One region of the Bacillus sp. CGMCC 1.60114 genome, then DNA from elsewhere that is predicted to be linked to it. Evidence: riboswitches for the same ligand, from Rfam matches in the RefSeq annotation. Region 1 holds a riboswitch; each other region holds the start of a gene.
The links. Region 1 has a riboswitch for S-adenosylmethionine ahead of ACFQZ1_RS06720 (Na+/H+ antiporter NhaC family protein). Riboswitches for the same ligand answer to the same signal wherever they lie in the genome.
Positions count from the first base shown of each region.

Region 1 (3,136 bases):
TGTGCTTGCCTCCCTTCGATTTGATACTCTTATCTTAACTACTTTTTCATTTTTCTATAACGAGCTTAAGAACTGTTTTCTTCTCAGACTTAAGTCCTATTTCCTTTCAGACTCTTACTGTAATGAAATGCAGTGAAATTACTGCCCGCAAATAGCGAGATAAACAAAAAAGGATGCCTTCTACAAGACATCCTCTTTTTCTTACGCTGTTTTTACATATTCCTTTTTCTTGGCTACAGGTGAAAGACGCGGAAAATTAATTATAATTGAAATAATACCGCAAACTGCAACTAACATTGGATAAAATGAATACGGTAATAACTCAACTGGTGAAAGTGAAGCAAATCCTGCTGCTGTTAACATTTGCGCACCGTACGGGATTAACCCTTGCACGCTACAAGAAAATAAGTCTAACAAGCTCGCAGATTTTTTCGGATCAATATTGTATTGATCTGCAACATTCTTTGCCAGTGGACCTGTGAAAATAATAGAAATCGTATTATTTGCTGTGCACATATTTGTCATGCTTACAAGACCAGCGATTCCAAATTCAGCACCTTTTTTCGAGCGAATATTACGCGTTAGTACATTCATTAAATAATGAATACCGCCGTTATATTGAATAATTTCAACCATTCCACCGATTAAAATTGCTAATAATACCATCTCCATCATACCATTAATTCCTACTGTGACACTTTTAAAGAAACTTGCTAATGTGTAGCTGCCATCTAACATGCCAATGATACCAGCAAACACTGTTCCTCCAGTTAATACAACGAGTACGTTACATCCAAGCAGCGCTGTAATTAACACCCCTGCATACGGTAAAATTTTCACCCAGTTAAACGCATGTGCCGTCATATTTGTATGAGTTCCTAACGTAAGAACGATTAAAAGTATAGTCGTAATAATGGCAGCCGGTAAGACAATCAAGAAGTTTGTTTTAAATTTATCTTTCATTTCCGTTCCTTGTGTACGCACCGCAGCAATTGTCGTATCTGAAATAAAAGATAAATTGTCACCAAACATTGCTCCGCCAACAACTGTCGCCATAGCAAGTGCCATAGAAATATCAGTGTGCCCACTAATTCCCACTGCAATTGGCGCCAATGCCGCAATTGTACCCATTGACGTTCCCATCGCTAATGAAATAAACGCACCAATAATAAACAGTCCAGCAACTAATAAGCTTTGTGGAAAAATAGTAAGAGCTAAGTTTACTGTTGCTTCAACAGCGCCCATACCTTTTGCTGTTTCAGAAAATGCACCTGCTAATACAAAAATTAATACCATAATCATGATATCTGGATTGCCAGCCCCTTTAGCAAAACGTTCAACCTTTGTCGTAAAGTTCTCTTTTCTGTTCATTACTAATGCAACAGCAACTGCAATTAAAATAGCTACTACGATTGGTAACTTATAAAAATCCCCTGTAATGACACCAGAACCAATAAATAGTGCTAAAAATACACCAAGTGGCAATAGTGCCCATCCATTTCCTTTTGTTTGTTCCAAAGTAATATCCTCTCCTATTTCTAAATCTTTCCTTCACAAGAGCGAAAAAGACCTCTTCTAAAGAGAAGAGGTCTTATATATCATATAAGAAACACTCTTCTCATCTATCAAGCATATCGCTTGCTGGATTTGGCACAGCACTCTACATGAGTCCGCTGCCGAGGCATCTTAGGGCCAGTCCCTCCGCCTCTCTTGATAAGAAGGTTTCATATTATATTTTGTGTAAGTCAATCCTTTATTACTTTACTCGCTGCAAAAGAAAATGTCAAATATTATTTCTATCAAAATAGTTGGTATTTTTTGATATTTATGCGAAATTAGAAATAAATCACCCATTTCACACAATTAAAGACTATCTTTTATTTTCTGAATTTCTGTTTCTAAAATGGAAAACCATAAAAAATGTTCTTCTTCATTTTTTTTCATAAGCCACTTTGCTGTATCCCAGGCTAAATTATACTCTTCTTTTGAAATATTTCCGTTTGCATACGCATCTTCTAACTCATCTTCATCTAGTAAATACATATCACCATTTTGTAACAGCACAACATCTAAATATAAATCATCAAAATAAGGCATTCCTCTCGTATCAATTTTATACTCTTTTGAAACATCAATATAATATTGTACAAGCTCTTTTTTCTCATTTAACATAGCTGTAATCGCAAAATTTTTTCCATTTATAAAATACTGTACCCAAGTATAGCCGTTATTTGCAATACAAACCTTGCCATTACGATATTGCTTGTAGCTAGGCTCTTTCACTTGTTTTATATGTAGTATACCTAACATGCCATCTTGTACCTTTTTTACTGAATATGCTCTATCAATTAGCCGTTTCCATGATGATCCATCTCCATATTTTCGTTTCATTTGCAGCCACCTCTCTCATATAGAAAAACCCTCACGTTATACGTGAGGGTTTTATCGTAATTTAAGCTGCTTGCTTCTCTGAAATCTCTTTCAAATAAGCTTGTCCTTTTTCTGCGTCATATTGTCCTTCCCATTTAGACATAACAACTGCAGCTAATGAGTTACCTACTACGTTTACTGCTGTACGTGCCATATCTAAAACACGGTCAATACCAGCGATAAACGCTAAACCTTCAGATGGAATACCTACTGTATGAAGCGTTGCTAATAATACAACGAATGATACACCTGGTACACCGGCAATCCCTTTTGAAGTAACCATTAATACAAGAAGCAATGTAACCTGTTGTGTAATAGATAAATGAATACCATACATTTGCGCTAAGAAAATGGCCGCAATTGCTTGATATAATGTTGAACCATCTAAGTTAAATGAATAACCTGTTGGAATAACGAAAGATGTGATTGCTTTCGGACAACCGAAACGCTCCATCTTTTCCATAATCTTTGGTAGAACCGTCTCTGAGCTTGCTGTAGAATAAGCTAAAATAAGCTCGTCTTTTAAAATCTTAAAGAATTGAAAAATATTAATTCCAAATAACTTTGCCGTAAGACCTAATACAACAACAACGAAGAAAATCATTGCCCCATAAACAACAATAACTAATTTACCTAGTGGAACTAATGATGCTACACCAAACGAAGAAACCGTTACGCCAATTAACGCAAATACACCAAACGGCGC
Region 1 covers NZ_JBHTHG010000012.1:139,651-142,786, forward strand. Annotated here, with positions in the region: gene ACFQZ1_RS06720 (Na+/H+ antiporter NhaC family protein) at 202-1,518, opposite strand; SAM riboswitch class I at 1,616-1,720, opposite strand; gene ACFQZ1_RS06725 (ribonuclease FAU-1 family protein) at 1,864-2,391, opposite strand; gene gltP (glutamate/aspartate:proton symporter GltP) at 2,453-3,136, opposite strand, start outside.

Region 2 (3,136 bases), on a different contig from region 1:
TATGGCTCTTCCAACATTCAAGCAATGGAAAAGTTAAAAAAATGGGCTAAGGAGAAAAATCTTATTAAATCGGCAATAATACTCGGAATCCCACAAGATAACCCTGAAACAACACTTCCAGAAAACTGTAGATATGATGCTTGTATTGTCATTTCAAAGGATTATCAAATAGATGATTCAATTTGCGAAAGTGAACTTACTGGTGGAAAATATGTTGTTTGTAAAATCAAACATACAGCGGAAGATATTCAAAAAGCATGGATTGAAATTTTTCCAGCTTTACAAAACAGTGGATATCAAATTGACAACAAACCGATTTTAGAAAGATATACTGTTGATATGATTAACAATGATAATTGCGAAATATGTGTACCTGTAAAACCATTATAATTTAATTAGTACATTTTTACTCGTTCGAGCTTATAATGGCTATACCAAGAATTTGGACAGGTATCATATATTAACAATATTCTTTAACAGACTTTATTTGTAAGCAAAATGCATTTCTAATTAACTATTTAGGCATTAGAATTTAATTCATACCATCAGTGGTAGAGGAAGAAAAATCACCACTGATGGAAGTTTTACTTTATGTCATTCCTGAGATAAAATTTCCGCTGTACTATCGCATTGTTGCAGCGCATGTTGAACAGCTTGTAAAGATTGTTCAACACGTTGACGATTATCTGATTTCTCTACTGTTTGCAAGGCGTTTTGTAAACAGTTTTTTGCTTCATGTAAAGCTTGGCAAGAATCTTGAACATGACCGCGTGCATTTTTTTTCATGATTGCACCTCCTTTGGTCTATACATTTGTAGTATGAGCAAGGAGAAGTAAAATATAATAGTTTTCTAAAAAAATAAATCCTTACAATTCTTATGAGAATTGACTTTTTTAGTTATATTGATTATAGTAAGAGATAAAGTGAATATTTTCTTATCCAGAGAGGTGGAGGGACTGGCCCGATGAAACCCAGCAACCGCAATGCAGGTGCTAATTCCAGCAGAACAGTTTTGTTCTGAAAGATAAGAAGGAAGAGATATGTTCCGCTTCTTCTTATCGAAGAGGTTTTTTTATTGCAAAAAAACCGATAATGAAAGATGGACAACGAGAAGAAAGGAGTGGACATAGCTGTGACAATCGAGAAATATATTACATTGCGAAGTGCAATTTACGAATATATGGAAGAACAAGAAGCGCCGATTACGTTATTGGATATTCAAGAGTATATTGCTTCTGAACATAAAGGGAAATTTGCGAAAAAGATGCTTCAGCAATTTTATTTATTACGGTTACTTGATGAGTTAAAACTGGATGGGAAAATTACTTTAGCAGAGCCGCATCAATATATAGATGATAAGGGGATTTACTACATAGTAAAAGAGAAAAGAGGGAGCTGATCTCTCTTTTTTTATGTTATAATTTATTTGAAAATTCTCTTATTTTTGAGGTATGTAGATAAAAAGACTGTACTATGCAGTCTTTTTACAAGGAAATGGTGCTGAGTGTGTAGTGTTCAAAAATTAAATGTGCCCCGAAAGATGGGCGTTCTCGGCTAACAAATAAAAAAGACACCATTGCCGAATAGGTGTCATTGTTTTTGTCAAAGGGGCTTGCCCTCTGACATGTATTAGAATAGCATGTGAATCCATTAAAAGTCAAAAGGAAATTAAAGGAAAGGTGTTGCTTACAATGAACATATTGATTGTATACGCGCATCCAAACCCGTCTAGTTTCAACGCTGCTATTTTGAAATATGTGGAACAAGAATTGCAAAAAACAAATCACTCTGTAACTGTTCTTGATTTGTATAAGGAACAATTTAATCCTGTTCTAACCTTTAATGAGACAAAAAAGAGAAGAGATTTAGTGCATGAGGAAGAAACGGAGAAATATAGGAAACTTGTAACAGAGGCAGATCACTTCATTCTTATTTATCCAGTTTGGTGGTGGAGTATGCCGGCGATATTAAAGGGATTTATTGACCGAGTATTTGTTTCAGGCTTTGCTTACAAATATGAAGGGATAATGCCTAAAGGATTACTTACAGGAAAACAAGCATGGGTAATTTATACGCTAGATTCTCCTTTATGGTACGCTGCTCTTTTATACCGATCAGCGGAATGGATTGTGATGAAGAAAGGAATATTGTACTTTTGTGGGATACGCAATATAAGGCGTTCTGTATTTCAATCTGTAAAAAACAGTAAACAAGAAAAAAGAGAGAAATGGCTGCAAAAGATATATGAGAAGGCAACAAGATTATGAAGAATAGGGAACGAATTTATAAAATTATGAGTATATGTAAAAGAGAAGATGATTTGTTTTATTCTTATCTTTCTTGTTTATTTAGGTTAAAGGAGTATAGCCAACAATTTTCTAAAGTCAAACAAGAAGTGCGGGTAGATTATCTTATAAGGGGCATTTGTGAGAGAGAAGTAGACATTTTAGTAGAACAAAATAAACAGGTTGCAGATTTGTATATACCTAAGATGCTCAGATGGGAATTTTTACGAATAAATGTCCGCTATATAGAAGATGTGTGTTCGATGGTATTTCAGTTAAAACCTTTATGTTTTTCAGAAGAACAATGGAAAAATGTAATTAAGATTATAGAGAAAGAACTGCCATAAGACAGTTCTTTTCGTAATAAAAATAAGCCTAATTCTAAAATTTTTTCTGTAAGTACTTCGCAATTTGTAAATACATATCTCCATATAGGGATTGTATCTCTCGATTATGATTAGCATTTGATGAAAAGTGAACGATAACCATATTTGTAGTTGGATCGATATATAAGCGTTGTCCATAACTGCCAAGTACTTCGAATGCACCATTTACGTTGTGTGGGATCCACCATTGATTATGGTAAGAATATTCTTCACCATCTCGAACTGGAAGTTCATATTTTTTTACATGCTTAATTTCTTCGATGATAGAAGAAGAAATAATTTGTTTTCCATCATATACTCCATTGTCCAAAATCATTTTTCCGAACCTTGCCATGTCTCGAGCGGTCGCATTTAATCCTGCACTGGCTTGTTCCACTTCTGTATCATCAACAACATAATAAGCATTCTCTTCTGCTCCAATTTGTGACCAAAAACGTTCACTTACAAGTTCTGCGAGGGATTTT
Region 2 covers NZ_JBHTHG010000107.1:48,260-51,395, reverse strand. Annotated here, with positions in the region: gene ACFQZ1_RS15330 (AraC family transcriptional regulator) at 1-390, shown strand, start outside; gene ACFQZ1_RS15325 (hypothetical protein) at 595-786, opposite strand; SAM riboswitch class I at 934-1,032, shown strand; gene ACFQZ1_RS15320 (hypothetical protein) at 1,101-1,400, shown strand; gene ACFQZ1_RS15315 (NAD(P)H-dependent oxidoreductase) at 1,693-2,268, shown strand; gene ACFQZ1_RS15310 (group-specific protein) at 2,265-2,633, shown strand; gene ACFQZ1_RS15305 (serine hydrolase domain-containing protein) at 2,668-3,136, opposite strand, start outside.
Region 2: linked by a shared signal. The riboswitch ahead of ACFQZ1_RS15320 (hypothetical protein) and the one ahead of ACFQZ1_RS06720 (Na+/H+ antiporter NhaC family protein) in region 1 are both predicted to bind S-adenosylmethionine.

Region 3 (3,136 bases), on a different contig from region 1:
TATTAAAAATACGTTATATTTGTAGAAAATATATTATATTTTGTAGTATTTCTCTGTATAAATTTCACATATTTCCTGTATAATACAACTTGAAGGAAAATCTATGATTAGACAAGAAGACACCGCTTTCAGTTTGCTCGCTGAAGGCGGTGTTTCTTTTTGTGCATCTTGATAAGAATATAGAGTTATAGGAATTAAAAATGTGCTAGAATACGAATTTATATTGTAATTTGAAAGGGTGTTTGTCCCAATTAACCATGTATGATGGGTAATTATTTTCTTTTTGTGTCGAAGTAGGTTTTTTTAATATCCTCATTAAGTCTAAAGGGATTTTTCGCGCTTTATAAACTCTTCTGTGCTAATTAACTCAGCATACACTTCATTTAAGGAAGCTAGAATTGTATTGTGAATATATACAGCTGGAATAGACACATTTTTAAAGATTAAGTCTTTCGTTGCACACGCATCGTGTATTACTGTACATGTAAAGCCAAAATCAAAGGCGGCTCGTACTGTAGCATCAATGCACATATGTGTCATCATACCGCATATAACGACTTGCTCGATTTGTAAATCTTGTAATTCCTGTAATAATGAAGTTTCTCGAAAGCTATTTGGATAATGCTTCAGTATGACTGTTTCGTGCTGCAAAGGACGAACATTCTCATGAATGTGTACGCCTTCTGTATTTGGAAGAAAAAATGTTGCATTTTCGCGAGTGGAAACATGTTGGATATGAAAAATAGGCTGATTTGTTTCACGGAAATGTTGAAGTATGCGTTTTGCATATTCGCACGCTTCGCTAGCATTGCGCAGTTCCATTTTTCCGTTTGGAAAATAATCATTTTGGATATCAACGAGTAAAAGAGCAGTTTTCATTTCAGTTACAGCCCCCAGTTTCGATTTTGTATTCGTTTAATTATTCCATTATTTTGGGGAGTTTTCCTTTTAGAAAAATGTGAGATAAAGAAATTTACATTAAATTAAAACTGAAAAGTTTAATTTTTTTGTTGACTCTTACTTTTCAGAGTTTTATAATGAAAACTAATTAAATGACAACTAAATCGATATGAATTCTTATCCAGAGAGGTGGAGGGACTGGCCCTATGATACCTCAGCAACGGATTCTTTTGAATACCGTGCTAATTCCAGCAAGCTTTTTGAAGCTTGAAAGATAAGAAGATGTGAGTGCGCATATTCAAATGCCCTTCTTCTTATGAAATTGGATAAGAAGAAGGGCATTTTTTATTTGCCTTAAGAATGACTTCAGGTTGTTACAGAGAATAGGAGGGAATAGGATGATTTCATTCGACAGAGTGAGTAAAGTGTATGAGTCGAGCGGTCAATCTGTACATGCGGTAGAAGATGTATCCTTAACGATTGAGCAAGGTGAAATTTTCGGTATTATCGGTTTTAGTGGCGCTGGGAAAAGTACACTATTACGTTTAGTCAATATGTTAGAGCATCCAACATCAGGTATTGTGTCCATTGATGGGAAAGACATTACATTGTTATCGACAAAAGAGTTACGACAGTTGCGTCAAAGGATTGGGATGATCTTTCAAAGCTTTAATTTGTTCAGTTCACGAACTGTGTATGGAAATATTGCTTATCCGCTCAAATTAGCGAAGTTACCAAAGAATGAAATTAAAAGGCGAGTAACAGAATTATTACAATTTGTCGGGTTAGAAGATAAGGCGAATTATTATCCAGAGCAATTATCTGGAGGACAGAAACAGCGCGTTGGCATCGCAAGAGCACTTGCTACATACCCAGATGTACTAATTTGTGATGAAGCTACATCAGCATTGGATCCAGAGACAACGTCAGAAATTTTAAATCTTTTAAAAAAGGTAAATAAAGAATATAAAGTTACGATTCTTCTCATTACACATGAGATGCAAGTTGTAAAAGAAATTTGCCACCGGGTTGCTGTTATGGAAAAGGGAAAGGTGATTGAAGAAGGCACGATTTTCGATGTGTTTACAAGCCCAAAAACAAAAACGACGCAAAACTTTGTAAGGTCTGTTATTAATGATCACTTACCAGAGAGCGTGATTGCTAAAATTCAAAGTGGAGGCCTCATTTATCGTATAACATTTACTGGTGAAGCAACAGGACAGCCGCTATTATCTTATATTGCCAAACATTATAACGTTGATGTAAATGTACTCTATGGAAATATTATTGAACTACAAGGCATTTTATTTGGAAATCTTCTCGTTGAATTACAAGGGGAGTCAAAAGAAATTCAGAAGGCAATTCATCATCTGCGCTTGCAAGTTCAGTTGAGGGAGGTTGAAAGTCATGCGAGTTGATTGGAGTACATTTTGGCCACGGATTGTAGATGCGACTGGAGATACGGTATTAATGGTTATTGCTACCCTTATATTCGCTACAATTCTTGGTATACCTCTAGGTTTACTTTTATATGTGACAAGAAAAGGTAATTTTTTAGAAAATAAACTGGTCTTTTCTATCCTTAATATTGTTATTAATACGATTCGTCCTATTCCGTTCATTATCTTTTTAGTAGCTCTTAGTCCTGTGACGCGTGCTGTTATTGGAACAACGATTGGAACGGCTGCTGCGATTTTTCCAATGACGCTCGTTGCTTCTATTGGAATTGCAAGGATGGTAGAAACAAATCTTGTTTCTGTTCCGAAAGGAGTTATTGAGGCAGCTCAAGCGATGGGGGCTTCTCCGCTAAGAATTGTTTTTGAGATTCTCGTTCCAGAAGCGTTAGCCCCATTAATTTTAGGGATTACGTTTATGACAGTTGCGTTAATCGAATTTTCAGCAGTTGCCGGTCTTGTTGGCGGTGGTGGTCTTGGCGACTTGTCGATGACATATGGTTATCAGCGTTTTGATACATCCGTGATGTTTGTAACAGTTGTATTATTAATTCTTCTTGTGCAAGTTGCACAAAACTTAGGAAACTATTTTGCGAAGAGATTTTTACGTAGATCATAAAACAGAATAAGAAAAGAGGGAAATGAAATGAAAAAATTATTAGCATTTGCATTGTCGGCGGTTGTGAGTGTATCGGTATTAAGTGGTTGTGGTAAGGATTCAAAAGAAGCAGCAGCGAAGGAAAAAGTCGTTCGCATTGGTGTAACAGGAACGGATGGAGAAT
Region 3 covers NZ_JBHTHG010000005.1:33,778-36,913, forward strand. Annotated here, with positions in the region: gene ACFQZ1_RS02480 (cysteine hydrolase family protein) at 322-879, opposite strand; SAM riboswitch class I at 1,075-1,181, shown strand; gene ACFQZ1_RS02485 (methionine ABC transporter ATP-binding protein) at 1,299-2,318, shown strand; gene ACFQZ1_RS02490 (methionine ABC transporter permease) at 2,308-2,973, shown strand; gene ACFQZ1_RS02495 (MetQ/NlpA family ABC transporter substrate-binding protein) at 3,001-3,136, shown strand, end outside.
Region 3: linked by a shared signal. The riboswitch ahead of ACFQZ1_RS02485 (methionine ABC transporter ATP-binding protein) and the one ahead of ACFQZ1_RS06720 (Na+/H+ antiporter NhaC family protein) in region 1 are both predicted to bind S-adenosylmethionine.

Region 4 (3,136 bases), on a different contig from region 1:
CAATGAGAAGCAATTGTTTTTCGTGTAAAGAACAATTTGAAATGTCTTTCCATACATTCAGATCAATATGTACAGCATGCAAATAATGTTCTGCAAGCTGTACGAGTTTTGATTTTGAAAAAAATGTTTTGTTTTGCATTGCTAAATAATCAAGGAGTACATTTTCTAGTACAGACAAATTTGGAACCAATCCGTGATCAACTTCTTGTGTTACGAAAGCAATGCCATGTTTTTTTGCGTCTCGTGGTGAAGAAAAAGAGACTACTTTCTCATCGATGAGAAGTTTTCCAGCAACCGGAGTGATTTCTCCGGTTGCAATTTTTAATAAAGTACTTTTTCCTGCTCCATTCATTCCTAGTAACGCGTGTATTTGTCCTTTTTTAATCGTCATAGAAACATCTTGTAATACCGGAACATCTGTATAATGATGTGCAATGTTTTGGAGTGAAAATGTCATTATTTTTTCTCCTTTTCTAATTTATTCATCCAAGGTGAGTAAGCATCTTTTGAGTTGCCCCAGCCATTTATGTATTTTGATAACTGTTCCATTGCTACACTTTCTGTAGGTAAATTCGTTTTCTTTACAAGATGTGGTTCTAATGAATAAATATCTGGCGTATGTTCTCCTGCAATCTTTTGGTATAAGAAGCGTACTTGTACTTTTCCTACTTCAGCTGGATCTGTGGCAGCTGTTGCGACCCATGGAGAAGCTGGCTTTTGCATTAGTTGTAAATCTTCGTTGCTTAAATCAATACCGTATACTTTTATATCTGTTCGGCCCGCTTGTTCTAGTGCTTTTACTGCACCTTTTGCAAATTCATCCCAAGCGGCAAAAATAGCATCTAATTCTCCTTTTTTTGGATATTTTTTCAGCAATGCTTCTACTTGTGCTTGCGTATCTAGAGCGGTATTGTTACTAGCTGTACCAAAGCGAGCTACTTCTTTTATGTTTGGGTAACGTTTGTAAAAGGCATCGATAATGACGCTGCGGTGTTCCATAGGGGCAAATCCGCCAACCCATACAACGGCAATGTTTCCTTTTCCATTTAAATCTTCAGCTAATGTTTTTAATGATTTCCATGCGAGGCTATAGTCATCTTGATCAATAACAGTAACACCAGGTAAACGTAAATCGTTATCGAATGCTACGACGGGGATGTTTGCTTGTAATGCTTTTTCTACACCTTGTTTTAATGCTTCAGAGCGCCCGTGATCAATTAAAATTCCATCTACTTTTGCGTTAATAGCAGCATCTAAATTGGCAGCCATCTTTGCTAAATCGTTATCGGAGTTGTACACTTGAACGCTTCCGCCGAATTGTTCAATTTGTTTTTTTACTCCTTCAATATATTGAGAAGAGAAAGTGCCAATAGACATTTGCATAATTAAAGCAACTTTTAAAGGTTTTTGTACTTTTTTTGGAATTTCCGTTTGTGAATTCTCTTGTTTTGAAGTTGTTTCTTTTGTAGCTGTTTGTTGAGTTTGAGAAGAAACAGCATCTTGTTCACTTTTACAGGCTGTTAATGTGAATAGCAGAATAATTAATAAGATTGAACATAATTTCTTCATGAAAAATCCCTCCCCGATTTACATACAAGAGCGGGGAGGGAGAGGAAATAAAAAAACGTCTTTTCATCGAAAAGACGCCTTATCATCGTTCTCTTATCTCTCAACACATATGTGTTGTAAGAATTAGCACCGTGCCCATTATGGGTCGGTTGCCGGGTTTCATAGGGCTCATCCCTCCACCTGCTCTTGATAAGACATCAAATATTTAACTAGTTCGAATTATTCCACATTTCTATATAGGTGTCAAACATTTTTTATAAAAAAACTTCCTCATAAAGAGGAAGCTTAATGTGGTATGAATACTAACTGATAAGCGAATAAAATACCGAATACGTATAAAAGCGGATGAACTGCACGGAATTGCCCTTTTGCCATTTTCATAAGCGGGTATGAAATGAAGCCGAGCGCAATACCTGTTGCAATGCTTGATGTAAGCGGCATGGTTAAAATAACTAAAAATGCTGGGAAAGCTTCATCAAATGCATCCCAATCAATATGACGAACTGCGCCCATCATTAAACTACCAACAATAATTAATGATGGAGCTGTAATTGCGGCAACACCAGATACTGCGCCGACAAGCGGGCCGAAGAATGCAGCTACTGCAAATAATATCGCAACAGTTAGTGTTGTTAAACCTGTACGACCACCGGCAGCAACACCAGCAGAAGATTCGATATAAGCAGTCGTTGGTGTTGTACCGAACATTGAGCCAATCGTTGCTGAGATAGAATCTGAAAGAAGGGCACGACCGGATTTTGGAAGTTTACCATCTTTCATAAACCCGCCTTGCTGTGCAACTCCAAGTAATGTACCTGTTGTATCGAATAATGTTACAAGGAGGAGCGAGAAGACAACACCGTATAATCCATAGTTAATAACGTCAGAAAATGCTGTAATTGGATTGGAAACAATCACGCCTTCAGGTAAACCTGGCAGAGATGTAATTCCGTTTGAAAATGTTAATTGTCCAGTAAAATATGCGATAATTCCTGTTAATAACATACCGATAAATAATGCCCCATTTATGTTTAAAGACATAAGTACTAATGTAATACCAAGTCCAGCCAATGCAAGTAAAACAGGCGGAGAGTGAAGATCTCCAAGCCCAACTAAATTTGAGGGATGTTTCGCAACGATGCCTGTCAGACGTAAGCCGATAAATGCGATAAATAAACCGATACCAGCTGTAATTGCATGTTTTAAGTTTTCAGGAATAGCTTCCATTAATTTTGTACGGAAAGAAGTTAATGATAGCAAAATTAAAATTATACCTGCTACGAATACAGCAGAGAAAGCAATTGCATATGTCATACCTTCATGAGTTTTTACAACAGAGTAAGCAAAATAAGCATTTAATCCCATTCCTGGTGCAAGTGCAATTGGTAAATTTGCAAAGAATGCCATAAATAATGTTCCGACAACAGCAGCAATGATTGTCGCTGTAAATGCTTGTTCAAATGGAACGCCTGCATCACCAAGGATGACTGGGTTTACGACAATAATATATGCCATTGTTAAGAAGGTAATAATACCAGCCATAATTTCAGTTTTAATAGAAGTTTGA
Region 4 covers NZ_JBHTHG010000119.1:25,256-28,391, forward strand. Annotated here, with positions in the region: gene ACFQZ1_RS25625 (sugar ABC transporter ATP-binding protein) at 1-460, opposite strand, end outside; gene ACFQZ1_RS25630 (sugar ABC transporter substrate-binding protein) at 457-1,569, opposite strand; SAM riboswitch class I at 1,660-1,765, opposite strand; gene ACFQZ1_RS25635 (NCS2 family permease) at 1,855-3,136, opposite strand, start outside.
Region 4: linked by a shared signal. The riboswitch ahead of ACFQZ1_RS25630 (sugar ABC transporter substrate-binding protein) and the one ahead of ACFQZ1_RS06720 (Na+/H+ antiporter NhaC family protein) in region 1 are both predicted to bind S-adenosylmethionine.